Regions from separate parts of the Staphylococcus sp. AC872 genome, predicted to be linked through region 2. Evidence: a T-box and tRNA genes for the amino acid it is inferred to sense, from the RefSeq annotation. Region 2 holds a T-box; the other holds one or more tRNA genes.
What was found. A T-box is a leader RNA that pairs with one kind of tRNA and senses whether it is charged. The one in region 2 lies ahead of serS (serine--tRNA ligase), so its partner is inferred to be a tRNA-Ser.
Positions count from the first base shown of each region.

Region 1: it has a tRNA-Ser gene. The T-box ahead of serS (serine--tRNA ligase) is inferred to sense a tRNA for this amino acid. The anticodon was not compared.

Region 1 covers NZ_CEEDKW010000003.1:3,540-14,165, reverse strand. Annotated here, with positions in the region: gene gltB (glutamate synthase large subunit) at 1-4,069, shown strand, start outside; gene ACZ267_RS05825 (glutamate synthase subunit beta) at 4,085-5,548, shown strand; tRNA gene ACZ267_RS05820 (tRNA-Ser) at 5,602-5,694, shown strand; gene treP (PTS system trehalose-specific EIIBC component) at 5,989-7,425, shown strand; gene treC (alpha,alpha-phosphotrehalase) at 7,501-9,138, shown strand; gene treR (trehalose operon repressor) at 9,164-9,898, shown strand; RNA gene ffs (signal recognition particle sRNA large type) at 9,990-10,259, shown strand; gene ACZ267_RS05795 (GNAT family N-acetyltransferase) at 10,415-10,626, shown strand, end outside.
Region 2 covers NZ_CEEDKW010000003.1:169,190-179,815, forward strand. Annotated here, with positions in the region: gene recF (DNA replication/repair protein RecF) at 1-1,036, shown strand, start outside; gene gyrB (DNA topoisomerase (ATP-hydrolyzing) subunit B) at 1,046-2,980, shown strand; gene gyrA (DNA gyrase subunit A) at 3,017-5,695, shown strand; gene ACZ267_RS06620 (NAD(P)H-hydrate dehydratase) at 5,807-6,619, opposite strand; gene hutH (histidine ammonia-lyase) at 6,953-8,452, shown strand; T-box leader at 8,536-8,751, shown strand; gene serS (serine--tRNA ligase) at 8,835-10,121, shown strand; gene ACZ267_RS06635 (AzlC family ABC transporter permease) at 10,453-10,626, shown strand, end outside.

The sequences.
Region 1 (10,626 bases), 170 kb from region 2:
TCAACAAGTGTTTATCGATATTCGTCAAGCTGAAAATATAAATAAACAACTTTATTTAGCTAGAAAACAAATAGAGTATTACGCTGAACGAAAAGGGATAGAATTATATTTTACAAGTTTATCTCACAAAACGATTGTCTATAAAGGATGGCTACGGTCTGATCAAATTAAAGGGTTATATTTAGATTTAACACACGAAGCCTATCAATCGAAACTTGGTCTAGTACATTCAAGATTTAGTACTAATACATTTCCAAGTTGGAAACGTGCACATCCTAATCGCCTACTTATGCATAATGGCGAGATTAATACAATTAAAGGTAATGTTAATTGGATGCGTGCACGTCAAAATAAATTAGTTCATACACTTTTTGGTGAAGATCAACATAAAATACATCGTATTGTCGATGAAGATGGTAGTGATTCATCTATCGTTGATAATGCGTTAGAGTTTTTATCTTTGGCAATGGAACCGGAGAAAGCTGCAATGCTATTAATACCAGAGCCATGGCTTTATAACAAATCGAATAATAAAGATGTACGTTCGTTTTATGAATTCTATAGTTACTTAATGGAACCTTGGGATGGGCCTACAATGATTTCATTTTGTAACGGGGATAAGATTGGTGCATTAACAGACCGTAATGGTTTACGTCCAGGTAGATATACTATTACGAAAGATAATTTTATCGTCTTCTCTTCTGAAGTTGGCGTAATAGATGTTGATGAATCAGAGGTTGCGTTTAAAGGGCAATTAAATCCTGGAAAATTATTATTAGTCGATTTTAATAAAAATAAAGTCGTTGAAAATAATGAATTGAAATATGAAATTGCTAGTGAACATCCATATGCAGAGTGGCTAAAAACAGAAAAATATGAAGCTAATATTGATAATGTGACATACTGCCCAAATGAATATGATGCTAAGACTCTATTTAAACTACAACGTCAATTTGCGTATACAAAAGAAGAAATGAATAAGTATATTGTTGACTTAGTATTGCAGAAGAAGGATCCTATTGGTGCTATGGGCTACGACGCGCCTATTGCAGTTTTAAATGATAGACCTGAAAGCTTATTTAATTATTTTAAGCAGTTATTTGCACAAGTTACTAATCCACCTATTGATGCTTACAGAGAAAAAATTGTCACAAGTGAAATGTCTTATTTAGGTGGCGAAGGTAATCTTTTGAAACCTGATAAAACAGTACTTCATCGTGTTCAACTTAAAAAACCTGTATTAACAGAAGCCCAATTAGAAGCTATTGATACAGAGATCTTTAAAACGACTTATGTTTCAACTATATATCATGATGATTTAGAAGCTAGCTTGAATCGTTTATCTGATAAAGTAATACAGCATGTCAAAAATGGTTCTGAAATTATTGTATTAGACGATAGCTTATTAGCGTCTGAATCAGGATTTGCCATGCCAATGCTATTGGCAATGAGTCATGTTCATCAATGTTTGATACGCGAAGGTTTGCGTATGGAAACAAGTTTAGTAGCAAAATCTGGCGAAACACGTGAAGTACATCACGTAGCATGTTTATTAGGTTATGGGGCAAATGCTATCGTGCCATATTTAGCTCAACGAACGGTTGAACAACTCACAAATAATGGCAAACTACATGGCACAGTAACATCTAATGTCGAAACATATACAAACGTGTTATCAGAAGGTGTTATTAAAGTAATGGCTAAAATGGGAATTTCAACAGTTCAAAGTTATCAAGGTGCACAAATATTTGAAGCTGTTGGGATATCACAAACTGTTATTGATCAGTATTTTTCAGGAACGCAATCTAAAATTTCTGGTATTAGCATTCAACAAATTGATGAGGAAAATAAAGCGAAACAAGGATCCCATTCAGATTATTTAGCGTCTGGTAGTACTTTCCAATGGAGACAACAAGGACAACATCATGCTTATAATCCTAAGACTATTTTCTTATTACAACATGCTTGTCGCGATAAGGACTATGAATTATTCAAACAATATTCCGATACGGTTAACCAACAGCGACAAGATTTTATTCGTCATTTATTAGAATTTAAGACTTGTAAACCTATTGATATATCAAAAGTTGAGCCTGCTTCTGAAATCGTTAAACGTTTTAACACAGGTGCAATGAGTTATGGATCTATATCAGCTGAAGCACATGAAACATTGGCGCAAGCAATGAACAGTCTAGGAGGTAAAAGTAATAGCGGTGAAGGAGGAGAAGATCCTTTGCGCTATCAACCTCAGAAAGATGGTAGTAATAAAATTAGTGCAATTAAACAAGTAGCCTCTGGAAGATTTGGTGTAACGAGTGACTATTTACAACATGCAAAAGAAATACAGATTAAAGTAGCGCAAGGTGCTAAACCTGGTGAGGGTGGTCAATTGCCGGGTTCTAAAGTATATCCGTGGATTGCCGAAACAAGAGGATCTACACCAGGTATCGGTCTCATTTCACCACCACCGCATCATGATATATATTCTATCGAAGACTTAGCACAATTGATTCATGATTTGAAAAATGCGAATAAAGAAGCAGATATTGCTGTTAAATTAGTGTCAAAAACAGGTGTGGGAACCATTGCATCAGGGGTAGCAAAAGCGTTTGCAGATAAAATCGTCATCAGTGGCTATGACGGTGGAACAGGTGCATCACCTAAAACTAGTATTCAACATGCGGGTGTGCCTTGGGAAATAGGTTTGGCAGAAACACATCAAACGTTGAAATTAAATGATTTACGAAGTCGAGTAAAGTTAGAAACAGATGGTAAATTGCTCACTGGTAAAGATGTAGCGTACGCATGTGCGCTTGGAGCGGAAGAGTTTGGATTTGCAACAGCACCATTAGTGGTGTTGGGATGTGTCATGATGCGAGTTTGTCATAATGATACATGTCCAGTAGGTGTTGCAACTCAAAACAAAGATTTACGTGCTTTATTTAAAGGAAAAGCACAACATGTTGTACATTTTATGTATTTTATTGCAGAAGAATTACGTGAAATACTTGCCTCATTAGGATTGCGAACAGTTGAAGAATTAGTAGGACGAACAGACTTATTACAACGTTCCTCTCATATTAAGCCAGGAACAAAAGCAGCCTCTGTTGACATCGAACGATTAATCAACAAAGCGGATGGTCCTAATACTAAAGAAATAGAACAAAATCATCATTTAGATGAAGGTTTTGATTTGAATTATCTATATCCTGATGCCAAGCAAAGTATAGAGGCAGGTCATGTATTTTCAGGAAGTTATACCATTAAGAACGTTCAACGTGATGTTGGTGTGATTACTGGTAGTGCGATTGCTAAACGATATGGGGAAAAAGGTTTACCAGAAGATACCATTTATGTTCATACCGATGGACATGCTGGTCAAAGTTTGGCTGCTTTTGCGCCAAAAGGATTAACGATACATCATAATGGTGATGCGAATGACTATGTAGGTAAAGGTTTGTCAGGTGGTACAGTCATTGTGCAGTCGCCTAATACAACACGTGAAAATGAAATCATAGCAGGAAACGTATGCTTCTATGGTGCATCAAAAGGTAAAGCTTTTATTAATGGTAAAGCTGGAGAACGTTTCTGTATTAGAAATAGTGGTGCAGATGTGGTAGTTGAAGGTATTGGTGATCATGGATTTGAATATATGACCGGTGGTCATGTTTTAATACTTGGCGACGTAGGAAAGAACTTCGGTCAAGGCATGAGTGGTGGCGTAAGTTATGTATTCCCAAGTGATATCAATCAATTTAAGACACAGCATGCACTTAATACTTTGGAATTTAGTGAAGTTATGTATGACGAAGAAAAGCAATTTATTAAAAAGATGCTTGAAAGTCATGTGAAATATACACATAGCTCAAAAGCACAAAATATATTGCAACATTTTGATGAAATTGAAAATCTAGTTGTCAAAGTGATACCAAAAGATTATAAATTAATGATGCAAAAAATTGATATTCAATTACGTCAACACAATAAAAAAGACGACGCTATGTTAGCGGCATTTTATGATAATAGTTCAAGTGTTGATGAGACATTAAAACCAGCAGTGGTTTATTAAGAAAGAGGGATTATCATGGGCGAATTTAAAGGGTTTATGAAATATGAAAAGCAAGCATTATCAGAATTGTCTTTGATTGATCGTCTTTCAAATCATCACGCATTTCAACAACGTTTTACTAAGGAAGATGCATCTACTCAAGGGGCGAGATGTATGGACTGTGGTACACCTTTTTGTCAAAGTGGATTATCCTATGGTTTTGAAACGATAGGATGCCCCATAGGTAACTATATTCCGGAATGGAACGATTTAGTTTATCGAGGCGATTTTAAAGCAGCCTACGAGAGACTGAGTGAAACAAACAATTTTCCGGAATTTACGGGACGTGTATGTCCAGCACCATGTGAACAATCATGTGTAATGAAAATTAATCGAAATTCTGTAGCTATTAAAGGTATTGAGCGTACAATTATTGATGAAGCATATGAAAATGGATGGGTTAAGCCAAAATATCCTGAAGCGGATAAAGGGAAAAGCGTTGCCATCGTAGGAAGTGGTCCAGCTGGGTTGACAGCAGCTGATGAACTTAATCATAGAGGCTATAAAGTCACAGTATATGAACGAGCTAAAGAACCTGGTGGATTATTGATGTATGGTATTCCTAACATGAAATTAGATAAAGATGTGGTAAGACGTCGTATTAAATTAATGAAAGAAGCTGGTGTTCAGTTTAAAACTGGCATTGAAATTGGCGTCGATATCAGTCGTGAAGACTTAGAAGCAACATATGATGCTATTATTTTATGTACCGGTTCACAAAATGCTAGAGACTTACCATTAGAGGGACGTATGGGTTATGGCATTCATTTTGCAATGGATTATTTAACAGAGCAAACACGGTTTCTAACTGGTGAAATTGACGAAGTAACAATCACAGCTAAAGATAAGAATGTCATTATTATTGGTGCAGGTGATACTGGTGCAGATTGCGTAGCAACAGCATTGCGTGAAAATTGTAAATCCATTGTGCAGTTCAATAAATTTACGAAACTTCCTGAAGAAATCACTTTTGAAACCAATACGTCATGGCCACTTGCCTTACCAGTATTCAAAATGGACTATGCACATAAAGAATGTGAAGTGAAATTTGGCAAAGAGCCACGTGCATACGGTGTTCAAACAATGAGATATGATGTGGACGATTCTGGAAAAGTGAGGGGCCTGTATACACAAATATTAAGAGAGACTGAAGACGGTACGGTGATGGAAGATGGACCAGAGCGATTTTGGCCAGCGGATTTAGTTATACTTTCCATTGGCTTTGTAGGAACTGAAATCACCATTCCACAATCATTTGGTATTAAAACCGAACGAAATAAAATTGTGGCAAATGACAAAGACTTTAGAACGAGTCATTCGAAGATTTTTGCTGCTGGAGATGCACGCAGAGGACCTAGTCTTGTTGTATGGGCTATTAAAGAAGGAAGAGCCGTAGCTGACGCAGTTGAAACGTATTTAAACCAAGAAATTCTAGTGTAAAAAAAGAATTGACTTTTAATGAACACTATTATATGATAATTATTGTGTTCAATGGAGGAATACCCAAGTCCGGCTGAAGGGATCGGTCTTGAAAACCGACAGGGCCTTAACGGGCCGCGGGGGTTCGAATCCCTCTTCCTCCGCCATTAGAATTTTAAATCCAAGACTAATAGATATAAAAGGCAAGTATTCATTGTATAATGAGTATTTGCCTTTTTTATTTGCTTTTGAAAATCCCTTTCTTTATATAACTACCTTAAGACGGAGTTGAATACTGTAATATTGATAGTTCTATAAGCTTAATGAAGTGATAGTTCCAAACTGAAAAGTGACTCATTTGTGTCTTTTAACTGAAATATTATATCAATTTACTTGAAAGCCTTTACATAACTTGTCTAGACAAGTTATACTCTGAGTAAGAAAACAAAGGAGTGATGGCTATGGCTGTAAAAAAACAAGATGTAAAAGCCATTGTAGATGCAATTGGAGGAAAAGAGAACCTTGATACGGCAACACACTGTGTAACAAGACTACGGTTAGTATTAAAAGATGATAATAAAGTAGACAAAGATGCGCTAAGCGATAATCCATTAGTAAAAGGACAATTTAAAGCAGATCATCAGTATCAAATTGTTATTGGTCCGGGAACGGTAGATGAAGTTTATAAACAATTTGTAGCAGAGACAGGAGCAGAAGAAGCTTCTAAAGACGACGCTAAACAAGCTGCAGCTAAAAAAGGTAATCCAATTCAAAGATTGATTAAATTATTGGGGGATATATTTATACCAATCTTACCAGCAATTGTAACAGCTGGGTTATTAATGGGGATTAATAACATTTTAACCATGGAAGGTCTATTTGGACCTAAAAAATTAATAGAAATGTACCCACAAATTGCGGATATTTCAAATATTATTAATGTCATCGCAAGTACCGCTTTCATTTTCTTACCTGCATTAATTGGTTGGAGTAGTATGCGTGTATTTGGAGGAAGTCCAATTTTAGGATTGGTTTTAGGGCTTATCTTGATGCATCCGCAACTTGTCTCACAATATGATATAGGTAAAGGCCATATACCAACTTGGAATATATTCGGCTTAGAAATTAAGCAACTTAATTATCAAGGACAAGTTTTACCAGTCCTATTAGCAACATATGTATTAGCGCAATTAGAGAAAGCACTAAACAAAGTTGTACATGATTCTATTAAGATGCTCGTCGTTGGTCCAGTAGCATTATTGATTACTGGTTTCCTAGCGTTTATAGTTATAGGACCTATTGCTTTAATATTAGGTACAGGCATTACAAATGGTGTGACTTATGTATTTGAACATGCAGGATGGTTAGGTGGGGCGTTATATGGCTTATTATATGCACCACTGGTAATTACAGGTTTACATCATATGTTCTTAGCTGTTGATTTCCAATTAATGGGTAGTAGTTTAGGCGGCACATATTTATGGCCAATTCTAGCGATTTCAAATATTTGTCAAGGTTCAGCGGCATTTGGTGCATGGATTGTCTATAAACGTAAGAAAATGGTTAAAGAAGAAGGCCTAGCATTTACTTCAGGTATTTCAGGTGTGTTAGGTGTAACTGAACCAGCTTTATTCGGTGTGAACTTGCCATTGAAATATCCATTTGTTGCAGCTATTCTGACTTCAAGTGTACTAGGTGCTTTCATCGGTGCTCACAAAGTATTAGGTAGTGTTGGTGTAGGTGGTTGGCCTGCATTTATCTCAATCAAAAGTGAATTTTGGTGGATTTATCTTCCAGCTACATTAATAGCGACAGTTGTCCCAGCTGTATTAACAATAGTATTTTCAAGATTTAGTAATCAAAAAGCTAAAAAGATGGTCGACACATCTAATTCATAAAAAAAGTAAAGCGTTCAAGTTGATAAACCTCTGAGCGCTTTTTATTTTCATACAATACATAAAGGTGGTTTAACAATGAGTGAACAAGACTGGAGAAAATCAGTTGTTTATCAAATATATCCCAAATCATTTAATGATACGACGGGTAATGGTGAGGGCGATTTAAGAGGTATTATTGAGAAATTAGATTATTTGCAATTTTTAGGTGTAGATTATATATGGTTAACGCCTATTTATGAATCACCTATGAACGATAATGGTTATGACATTAGTGATTATCTAACTATTAATGAACGATTTGGTACTTTAGAAGATTTTAAAATTTTAGTGAAAGAAGCACACCAACGAGATATTAAAGTAATGATGGATATTGTGATTAACCATACATCAACAGAACATCAATGGTTTAAGGAAGCCATTCAATCTAAAGATAGTCCTTACCGAGATTATTATTTCTTTAGACATTCTGAAGATGGGCCACCCACAAATTGGGAATCCAAATTCGGAGGAAATGCATGGCAATATGATGAAAAAAGTGATGAATATTATTTGCACTTATTTGATGTTACTCAAGCAGATTTGAATTGGGATAATCCAGACGTTAGACAAGCCTTATATCAGATTGTCAATTATTGGATTGATTTCGGTGTGGACGGTTTCCGTTTTGATGTAATTAATCTTATTTCCAAAGGTGAATTTAGGGATTCTGATAAAATCGGAAAAGAGTTTTATACGGATGGACCAAAAGTGCATGAGTATCTACATGAATTGAACCAACATACGTTTGGTGATAAGCATATGATGACTGTCGGTGAAATGTCATCTACTACCATTGATCACTGTATTAAATATTCTAATCCAGAAAGAAACGAATTGAGCAGCGTATTTAATTTCCATCACTTAAAGGTAGATTATCCTAACGGTGAAAAATGGGCTAAAGGTAGTATGGATTTCCAACAGCTAAAAAAAATATTGATGGATTGGCAATTAGGTATATATGAAGGTGGTGGCTGGAATGCGATATTCTGGTGTAATCACGATCAACCACGTGTAGTTTCACGATTCGGGGATGATAGTACTGAATCTTTACGTCAAGCAAGTTCTAAAACATTAGCCATTGCGCTACACATGTTACAAGGAACGCCATATATCTATCAAGGGGAAGAAATTGGTATGACTAACCCTCATTTCAATTCAATAGACGCATATAGAGATGTAGAATCATTAAATGCTTATGATTATTTGAAAAATCAAGGATATAAAGAACAAGAAATTTTAGAAATATTAGATCAAAAATCACGTGATAATTCCCGTACACCAATGCAATGGAATGCATCGAATCATGCAGGTTTTACAACTGGTGAACCTTGGATTAATATTCCTCAAAACTATCAACATATTAATGTGGAAGAAGCAATGAAAGATTCTGAGTCTATTTTACACACATATAAAACATTGATTTCGTTAAGACATCATCACGATATAATAACTTATGGTAATATTGAACCAATGTATATGGAACACGAACAATTATTTGTATATCGTCGTCATTATCACAACCAAACTTGGCTGATTATAGCTAATTTTTCTAAAGAACCTGTAATGCTACCTGAAGATTTAAATGTCTCAGGTGATGTGATTATTCAAAATGGTACGTTAGAACAACGTCAAATATCAGGGTTTGGTGCAATGGTGGTTGAAACGGCGAAGTAATTTTAAGTAAAAAGAGGATATCAACATGGCTCAAAAGAAATTCATTTCCATTTATGAACAGTTAAAAAATCAAATTTTATCAGAACAATACCAATATGGTGATCAAATACCGTCAGAGAATGAATTGGTATCTACTTATGGAACATCTAGAGAAACGGTTCGTAAAGCACTTGAGTTGTTAGCGAATGATGGCATGATTCAAAAGATTAGAGGAAAAGGGTCTGTTGTTATATACCAAGGTATCACTGAATTTCCGTTTTCAGAGTTGATTAGTTTCAAAGAGGTACAAAATCAATTAGGTTTGAAACACCAAACCGAACTTATTGTTAATGAAGAAGTTAGAGCGGGCGATTATGAAAGAGTGAGGTTAGCATTAGGATTAAAAGCTGAAGAAAGATTGATTCATGTTATTCGTACGCGTTCTATTAAAGGCAAGGTGAAAATCTTAGATGAAGATTTTTTCTTGAAATCTGTGGTTAAATCTATTACTGCTAGCGTTGCCAAGAAGTCTATATATGACTATTTAGAAAATGATTTAGCATTAGATATTAGTTATTCAAGTAAATCTATTACCTTTGAACCATTTTCAAAATTAGACTATGAGATGTTTGGTGATATAAACCCTCCTTATACAGCGACAGTGCGAAGTACAGTATATTTAAAGGATACGACACAGTTTCAGTATAATATATCTAAACATCTTGCGACTGAATTTAAATTTAAGGAGTTTTCAAGACGTCGCGAAAATTTATTACAATAAAGTTGAAGTGGAACGAATTTATGATAGATATTTATAGTTGTAAGATTTTAAGCTTGCAAACATAATAGGAATTATAGTATTATAAATCTTACCGTGCTAGGTGGGGAGGTAGCGGTTCCCTGTACTCGAAATCCGCTTTATGCGAGACTTAATTCCTTTGTTGAGGGCGTATTTTTGTGAAGTCTGCCCGAAGCACGTAGTGTTTGAAGATTTCGGTCCTATGCAATATGAACCCATGAATCATGTCAGGTCCTGACGGAAGCAGCATTAAGTGGACTCTCATATGTGCCGTAGGGTAGCCGAGATTTAGCTAACGACTTCGGTAACGTTTGTGATATACGTTCGATACAAAGGTGCACGGTTTTTAAATTGATAAATAATATCGAATATAGATTTGAGCGACTTATGAGATGAGTCGCTCTCTTTTTTATATAAATAGATAAATGTGACATAATTTGATAAAGTTATAACGAAAAAACAAACGAAATAGCTAATGACGTATATGGTGGTGTAAAGATGCAAATCTATTTGAGTACCTTAACAGAAGTGGACTATGAAGAATCATTAAATAGTATTGAAGCAAATTATGATGAACAACCGGAAGCAAGTTGGCAGGAAAAAGCGCTTGTTAAAACACTTAGAAAGTCAGATGACTATAATTATGAGCTAGAGGTTATAGCGAAGAACGAGCAAAATGAAGTGATTGGACATATCATGCTTGTCGAAGT
Region 2 (10,626 bases):
TCTCATAGGTGAGAATGCACAAGGAAAGACGAATCTCCTTGAATCAATTTACACTTTAGCTTTGGCAAAAAGCCATAGAACTTCTAATGACAAGGAACTCATACGTTTTGATTCTGAGTATGCTAAAATAGAAGGTGAGCTAAATTATAGACATGGCACAATGCCACTGACGATGTTCATTACTAAAAGAGGTAAGCAAGTGAAGGTCAACCACTTAGAGCAAAGTAGACTAACACAATATATCGGGCATCTAAATGTGGTTCTTTTTGCGCCGGAAGATTTGAATATCGTCAAAGGATCACCTCTAATACGCCGTCGTTTTATAGACATGGAATTAGGACAAATATCAGCAGTCTATTTAAACGATCTTTCTCAATATCAACGTATTTTAAAACAAAAGAACAATTACCTAAAGCAACTACAAATTGGTAATAAGACTGACACAACTATGCTGGAAGTCTTAAATCAACAATTTGCTGAATATGCGTTAAAGGTGACGTTGCGTCGTGAACATTTTATTAAAGAACTAGAACAATTAGCTCAACCCATTCATGCAGGTATTACGAATGAGCGTGAAAAATTGGCGCTTAAATATTTACCAAGTTTGAAATTAAGTCATCAGGACCAAACGGAATCAGAAATGTTAGAAGAGATTCTGACATTACTTAATGACAATCTTCAAAGAGAGAAAGACCGTGGTGTGTGTCTTTTTGGACCACATCGTGACGATTTAGGTTTTAATGTTAACGGCATGGATGCGCAAACGTATGGTTCACAAGGTCAACAGAGAACAACCGCATTGTCAATTAAGTTAGCTGAAATTGAACTAATGAATATAGAAGTTGGAGAATATCCAATTTTATTACTAGATGATGTGTTGAGTGAATTAGATGACTCACGTCAAACGCACTTATTGAGTACAATTCAACATAAAGTACAGACATTTGTAACTACGACATCCGTAGACGGTATTGATCATGAAATCATGAATAATGCTAAGTTATACCGTATAAATCAAGGTGAAATTATAAAGTAACAGAAAGTGATGGTGAATACATTGTCAGATGTAAACAACACAGATAATTATGGTGCTGGGCAGATACAAGTATTAGAAGGACTAGAAGCGGTCCGTAAACGACCTGGTATGTATATCGGTTCAACTTCAGAAAGAGGCTTGCACCATTTAGTATGGGAAATTGTTGATAATAGTATTGACGAAGCATTAGCAGGCTATGCTGATGAAATTAACGTAACAATTGAAAAAGATAATTGGATTAAAGTTACTGACAATGGTCGTGGTATCCCAGTAGATATTCAAGAAAAAATGGGACGTCCAGCAGTTGAGGTTATTTTAACTGTACTTCATGCCGGAGGTAAATTCGGTGGTGGCGGATACAAAGTATCAGGTGGTCTACATGGTGTAGGTTCATCCGTTGTTAATGCCCTATCAGAGGATTTAGAAGTATACGTACATCGTAACGATACGATTTATCACCAAGCCTATAAAAAAGGTGTACCTCAATTTGATTTAAAAGAAATTGGTAGCACAGATAAAACAGGTACAGCAATTCGTTTTAAAGCGGATAGTAGTATCTTTACCGAAACAACTGTTTACAACTATGAAACATTACAACAACGTATTCGTGAGTTAGCATTCTTGAACAAAGGTATTCAAATCATTTTAACGGATGAGCGAGACGAAGACGATATCAGACAAGACTCTTATCACTATGAGGGTGGGATTAAGTCTTATGTAGAAATGTTGAATGAAAATAAAGAACCTATCCATGGCGAACCTATTTACATTCACCAATCTAAAGATGATATCGAAGTTGAAATTGCGATCCAATATAATAAAGGCTATTCAACGAATTTATTAACATATGCCAACAATATCCACACGTATGAAGGTGGTACGCATGAAGATGGCTTTAAACGTGCGTTAACACGTGTATTAAATAGTTATGGTATGAATAGTAAAATTATCAAAGAAGATAAAGATAGACTTTCAGGTGAAGACACACGTGAGGGTTTAACAGCTATTATTTCTATCAAACATGGTGATCCTCAATTCGAAGGTCAAACGAAAACAAAATTAGGAAACTCTGAAGTGCGACAAGTTGTAGATAAATTATTCTCTGAGCACTTTGAACGTTTCTTATATGAAAATCCTAGTGTTGGTAGAATTATTGTTGAAAAAGGTATTATGGCATCTCGTGCACGTGTTGCTGCAAAGAAAGCACGTGAAGTGACACGTCGTAAATCAGCATTAGAGATTTCAAGTTTACCTGGTAAACTTGCTGACTGCTCTAGTAAAAACCCTGAAGAAAGTGAAATTTTCTTAGTCGAAGGGGACTCCGCCGGTGGGTCTACTAAATCAGGCCGTGACTCAAGCACGCAGGCGATTTTACCATTGAGAGGTAAGATTCTTAATGTTGAAAAAGCACGTCTAGATCGTATTTTAAATAACAATGAAATTCGTTCTATGATTACAGCATTTGGTACGGGTATCGGTGGAGAATTTGATATTAGTAAAGCACGTTATCATAAAATTGTGATTATGACAGATGCTGATGTTGATGGTGCCCATATCAGAACATTGTTATTAACATTCTTCTATCGTTTTATGAGACCGTTAATTGAAGCGGGATACGTTTATATTGCACAACCACCGTTATACAAATTAACGCAAGGTAAGCAAAAATATTATGTCTTCAACGATAGAGAACTAGATAAATTAAAAGCAGAATTAAATCCAACACCTAAATGGTCTATTGCCCGTTATAAAGGTCTTGGTGAAATGAATGCCGACCAATTATGGGAAACTACGATGAATCCAGAACATCGTTCAATGTTACAAGTAACATTAGAAGATGCAATTGATGCCGACCAAACATTTGAAATGTTAATGGGTGACATTGTTGAAAACCGTAGACAATTTATTGAAGATAACGCAGTCTATGCCAACCTAGATTTCTAAGCACTATGAACTGAACTTTTGAAGGAGGATCTCTTGATGGCTGAATTACCTCAATCAAGAATTAATGAACGAAATATAACCAATGAAATGCGCGAATCATTCCTAGACTATGCAATGAGTGTTATCGTTTCTCGTGCATTACCAGACGTCAGAGATGGATTAAAACCAGTACATCGTCGTATACTGTACGGATTAAACGAACAAGGTATGACTCCAGACAAGCCATATAAAAAATCCGCACGTATCGTTGGGGATGTTATGGGTAAATATCACCCACATGGTGACTCATCTATTTACGAGGCTATGGTAAGAATGGCACAAGAATTCAGTTATCGTTATCCACTTGTGGATGGACAAGGTAACTTTGGTTCCATGGATGGTGATGGCGCAGCTGCCATGCGTTATACCGAAGCACGTATGACTAAAATTACGCTAGAATTACTACGTGATATTAATAAAGATACAATTGATTTTATTGATAACTATGATGGTAACGAAAGAGAGCCGTCAGTCTTACCTGCACGTTTCCCTAACTTATTAGTCAATGGTGCGGCAGGTATCGCCGTAGGTATGGCGACTAATATACCACCTCATAATTTGACAGAGGTGATTGATGGCGTACTTAGTTTAAGTAAGAAACCAGACATCTCAATCAGTGAATTAATGGAAGATATTCAAGGTCCAGATTTTCCAACTGCTGGTCTTATCTTAGGTAAAAGTGGTATTAGACGTGCTTATGAAACAGGTAGAGGTTCTATACAAATGCGCTCACGTGCTGAAATTGAAGAACGTGGTGGCGGACGTCAACGTATTGTTGTTACAGAAACTCCATTCCAAGTTAACAAGGCACGAATGATCGAAAAAATTGCTGAACTTGTACGTGATAAAAAAATTGATGGTATTACGGACTTACGTGATGAAACAAGTTTACGTACAGGTGTAAGAGTTGTTATTGATATTCGTAAAGACTCTAACGCAAGTGTTATCTTAAATAACTTATATAAACAAACACCGTTACAAACATCATTTGGTGTAAATATGATTGCCCTAGTTAATGGCAGACCTAAGTTGATTAATCTTAAAGAAGCATTAGTCCATTACTTAGAACATCAAAAAACGGTTGTACGAAGACGTACAGAGTACAATTTAAGAAAAGCAAAAGACCGTGCCCATATCTTAGAAGGTTTAAGAATTGCACTTGATCATATTGATGAAATTATTAGTACGATTCGTGAATCTGAAACAGATAAAGTGGCAATGGAAAGCTTACAAGAACGCTTCAAATTATCTGAAAGACAAGCACAAGCTATCTTAGATATGCGTTTAAGACGTTTAACTGGTTTAGAAAGAGACAAAATTGAATCAGAATATAACGAATTATTAGCTTATATTGATGAATTAGAAGCGATTTTAGCGGATGAAGAAGTATTACTACAATTAGTTCGTGACGAATTAACAGAAATTAAAGAACGTTATGGTGACGAACGTCGTACAGAAATTCAACTTGGCGGATTAGATGATTTAGAAGATGAAGATTTAATCCCAGAAGAACAAATTGTAATTACATTAAGTCATAACAATTATATTAAACGTCTTCCAGTATCTACATATCGTGCCCAAAACCGTGGTGGTCGTGGTGTACAAGGTATGAATACATTAGAAGAAGACTTTGTGAGTCAATTAGTTACTTTAAGTACTCATGACAATGTCTTATTCTTTACGAATAAAGGCCGCGTATACAAACTTAAAGGTTACGAAGTACCAGAATTATCTCGTCAATCCAAAGGTATCCCAATTGTTAATGCGATTGAACTTGAAAATGATGAAAGTATTAGCACAATGATTGCTGTTAAAGACCTTGAAAGTGAAGACGATTACCTAGTATTTGCAACACGTAAAGGTATCGTTAAACGATCATCATTAAGTAACTTCTCTCGTATTAATAAGAACGGTAAAATTGCGATTAACTTTAAAGAAGATGATGAGTTAATTGCAGTTAGACTAACAGACGGTGAAGAAGATATCCTTATTGGTACTGCACATGCTTCATTGATTAGATTCTCTGAAAAAGCATTACGTCCACTTGGCCGTACAGCAGCAGGTGTGAAAGGTATCACATTACGTGAAGGTGATGAAGTAGTCGGTTTAGATGTCGCACATGCGAATAGTGAAGATGAAGTATTAGTTGTTACTGAAAATGGATACGGTAAACGTACACCAGTTGCTGATTACCGATTATCAAATCGTGGCGGTAAAGGTATTAAGACGGCAACAATTACAGAACGTAATGGTAATATCGTGTGTATTACAACTGTTACAGGTGAAGAAGACTTAATGGTTGTAACGAATGCAGGTGTGATTATACGTCTAGATGTACATGACATCTCACAAAATGGTCGTTCTGCACAAGGTGTTCGACTTATGCGTTTAGGTGATGACCAATTTGTTTCAACAGTAGCTAAAGTAAAACAAGAAGATGACGCTGATGAAGCAGAATCAGATATTGAAAGTGATAATGCTCAAGGTGAGTCTAGTAACGAAGAAGTTATCGAAGGTGGCGCACCAGGCAAAGCGATTCAAACTGAAGTTACTGATGAAGAACAAGGTTCAGAAGACACTCAAGATGGTGATGAACGAATCGAAGTAAGACAAGACTTTATGGATCGTGTAAATGAAGATATCGAAAACGATTCAGAAGATAATGAAGATGAATAAACCATAATATAAAGTAGAAAATAAGACTCCCCTATCATCAGGGGAGTCTTATTTTTATGTAATAAAAAGGGATATGGCGACTGTTAAATGTGACCATATTCCCTATATAAGCTATTCTTCTAATTGTTTCATTGCGAATGGAATTTCATTGATTAAACGTGATGGTGGTACGACATACATTGTTTCAGAAAGCTTTTCTCCGATATAACTATGTGTATATGTGGCACTCATCACCGCTTCTTTTATACTGTCAAATTGGCCTACGAAGCTAGTAATCATTCCTGCTAAAGTATCTCCCATACCACCAGTTGCCATAGCTGGGCTACCGATAGATAGTTTATAATCTTCATTTCTAAAGTAAATCTCAGTACCATGTTTTTTTAGAACAACTGTCGCGCCAATACGATCAACCGCTTCACGATTACGTTCATAAGTTTGTTCTTCAATTGGGATACCACTTAAACGTTCCCACTCTTTTTGATGTGGCGTAAAAATTACTCGACATGAAGGTAGTTGAGGTTTAAGTTTACTAAAAATAGTAATAGCATCACCGTCTACTATTAAATTCTGATGAGGTTGGATGTTTTGTAATAGGAAAGTAATGGCATTATTTCCTTTAAAGTCTACACCAAGTCCAGGTCCAATTAAGATACTGTCTGTCATTTCAATCATTTTAGTAAGCATCTTTGTATCGTTAATATCGATAACCATTGCTTCAGGGCATCGAGAATGTAATGCAGCATGATTAGTTGGGTGTGTTGCTACAGTAATTAAACCACTACCACTAAATACACATGCACGTGCTGCTAACATGATTGCACCACCTAAATTAGCAGATCCACCAATTAATAGGATTTTACCGTAATCACCTTTATGAGACTCTTCTTTTCTTTTAGGAATATTAATAGTATCTAAAGTTTCCATCTACCTAAACCTCCTTTTACCGGATTATCTATTTCTATTATACAAACCGGTTTATGTTCATTGATTCATTTGATATTGAATATAAGTCACAACGATGTGTGTGCTTTTAAATACAATAAAAAATACTATACCTGTAATACACTTTCGTCAATAGGAATTTAAGAAATGTAACGATATATATACCAAGTATAACAATGACAATATTTTAGCGTATTAAATAATTAAATTGTTAATGTATTATAAAAATTGTAAAAGGTATTGTTTATATAAAAATGAAAACGTATACTTTTTGATAATGGAAGTTTTAATTCTACATAAAGGGGAGCTGTTTCTATGACTTTATTTTTAAATGGAGATGCTTTAACGATTGAAGATATTAAACAATTATTACACCAAGATTTAAAAATTGAAATCACAGAGGAAGCATTAGAAAGAGTTAAAAAAAGTAGAAGTGTAGTAGAACGAATCATTAATGATAAAGAAACCATTTATGGGATTACTACAGGATTTGGTTTATTTAGCGATGTGCGTATTGATTCGACTCAATATAATGACTTACAAGTTAATTTAATACGTTCACACGCTTGTGGGATGGGCGAACCATTTTCTGAAGAAGTATCACTTGTGATGATGATTTTACGTCTTAATACATTATTAAAAGGAAATTCAGGGGTAACGTTAGAATTGGTCGACCAGCTCAAATATTTCATCAATGAGCGTATTATACCTGTGATTCCTCAACAAGGTTCACTTGGTGCATCAGGTGATTTGGCACCATTATCTCATTTAGCTTTAGCACTTATTGGTGAAGGGCTTGTTTATTTTAAAAATGAAGAAGTTGATAGTCGTTATGTTTTAAATGAATTAGGAAGAGCACCATTACATCTACAAGCTAAAGAAGGATTAGCACTAATTAATGGCACACAGGCTATGACTGCACAAGGGGTCATTAATTATATTGAAGCGGAAGACTTAGGTTACCAAGCAGAGTGGATTGCGGCGCTCACACATCAAGCGTTAAATGGTATTGTTGATGCATATGATCATAGAGTACATGCAGTTAGAAATAGTCAAGAACAAGTAGATGTCGCGGCACGTATGCGTGATTGGTTAGCAGACTCAAAGTTAACAACAAGACAAGCTGAGATTCGTGTTCAAGATGCTTATTCTTTACGTTGTATTCCACAAATTCATGGCGCAAGTTATCAAGTGTTTAACTACGTAAAAGAAAAGTTAGAGTTTGAAATGAATGCTTCAAATGATAATCCGCTTATCTTTGATGAAGACGGTGAAACAACAGTCATATCTGGTGGTAACTTCCATGGACAACCTATCGCCTTTGCGCTTGATCATTTGAAATTAGGTGTCAGTGAATTAGCGAATGTTTCAGAACGACGTGTGGAACGACTAGTGAATCCGCAATTGAATAACGGTCTACCTGCATTCTTAAGTCCAGAACCTGGTTTACAAAGTGGTGCGATGATTATGCAATATGCGGCTGCGAGCCTAGTTTCTGAGAATAAAACACTTGCACATCCAGCGAGTGTAGATTCTATACCATCTTCAGCTAACCAAGAAGATCATGTGTCTATGGGAACAATTGCTTCAAGACATGGTTATCAAATGATTGAAAATGCACGACGAGTTATTGCGATTGAATGTATTATTGCGTTACAAGCAGTTGAGTTAAAAGGTGTCAATCAACTATCACCTAAAACACGAGACAAATATGACGAATTTAGAAACATTGTGCCATCTATCAAACAGGATAGACAATTCCATAAGGACATAGAAGCCGTAGCACAGTACTTAAAGGATAGTGCATATCATTAATACATTCATAAAATGAAAATGATTGAATTTTAAAATAACTTGAAAATTACAAAAAACTTTGCTATATTGTGAGTAAGTTAATAAAACATTGTTCGTAGGCCAAGTAGTATTATTGATGGATTTCAGAGAGCTTGTGGTTAGTGAGAACAAGTAATCCACTTTAATATGAATCTACCTACATTTAGTGAGCAATCGGCGAATAACCGTTATTTTAGTTAAGTGCAAACGAAGTTACATTTCATTGAGATGTTTGCTTTGTTTGTTAAATAGGGTGGCAACGCGTAGACCACGTCCCTTGTCGGGGCGTGGTCTTTTTGTATGCTTTTATATACATAGTTGGCATGCTAAATATATATTTTTTATGGGAAAGGATGAAGGTTTCATGTTAGATATTAAACTTTTTAGAACAGAGCCAGACAAAGTTAAGAGCAAAATTGAATTAAGAGGAGACGACCCTAAAGTAGTCGATGAGGTATTAGAATTAGATGAAAAGCGTCGTACATTAATAAGCAAGACAGAAGAGATGAAAGCGAAACGTAATAAAGTAAGTGAAGAAATCGCTCAGAAAAAACGTAATAAAGAAAATGCTGATGATGTTATCGCTGAAATGCGTCAATTAGGTGATGACATTAAAGAATATGATACACAATTAAATGAAATTGATAATAAAATGTCTGATATTCTATGTCGTATTCCAAACCTTATCAATGATGATGTACCACAAGGCGCTTCAGATGAAGAAAATATCGAAGTTAAAAAATGGGGTACACCTCGTGAATTTGATTTCGAAGCGAAAGCACACTGGGATATCGTAGAAGATCTTAAAATGGCTGACTTCGATCGTGCCGCTAAAATTTCTGGCGCACGTTTCGTTTATCTAACAAGAGACGGTGCACAATTAGAACGTGCATTAATGAACTACATGATTACTAAACATACAACACAACATGGTTACACTGAAATGATGGTACCTCAATTAGTTAACGCTGATACAATGTATGGTACTGGTCAATTACCTAAATTCGAAGAAGATTTATTTAAAGTAGAAAAAGAAGGACTATATACAATTCCAACTGCTGAAGTACCTTTAACAAACTTCTATCGTGATGAAATCATCCAACCAGGTGTCTTACCTGAAAAATTCACTGGACAATCTGCATGTTTCCGTAGTGAAGCGGGTTCAGCTGGTAGAGATACAAGAGGTTTAATTCGTTTACACCAATTCGACAAAGTTGAAATGGTACGCTTTGAAAAACCTGAAGATTCTTGGGATGCTTTAGAAGAAATGACTACAAACGCTGAAGCAATCTTAGAAGAATTAGGATTACCATATCGTCGTGTTATCTTATGTACTGGAGACATTGGTTTCAGTGCTAGTAAAACATACGACTTAGAAGTATGGTTACCAAGCTATAACGACTACAAAGAAATCAGTTCATGTTCAAACTGTACTGACTTCCAAGCACGACGTGCCAATATCCGTTTCAAACGTGATAATGCAGCTAAACCTGAATTAGCGCATACGTTAAATGGTAGTGGTTTAGCTGTAGGTCGTACATTCGCAGCAATTGTTGAGAACTACCAAAATGAAGATGGTACTGTAACTATCCCTGAAGCCTTAGTACCATTCATGGGTGGTAAAACTCATATTCAAAAGCCAACTAAATAATTTAGATTGTTAGCGAATGACTAGCTATACAATGCGCGGTAATGAAGAGCCATCATTGCCGCGTATTTTTTTATGTCAATAACCTAAAGTATGAGGGTAGGGGAGGGACATTAAGTAAAATTTAGATGCAAAATAGTGGGGGGGGAGTCTAACTATTTATAGAAAATTCTGTCATATTTAAAATATTGTGATGACGGAATTTTAAAAGTGAGGGTTGTCTGACGTAACACATACCGACGTCTAAAGTGATTGCCGTTTTCATCATTGTATATTAGACTTGAGTTTATTATTTAAACGTAAATGCGTTTGTAACTAGAAAGGGGGAGACAAGATGACCCATCTCACATTTATACAAGGTGTTAAAGAATGCATTCCAACATTATTAGGGTATGCAGGTGTTGGTATTTCATTTGGCATCGTTGCTGCATCTCAAAAGTTTAGTTTATTAGAAATTATATTACTTTGTTTGATTATTTATGCTGGTGCGGCGCAATTTATTATATGT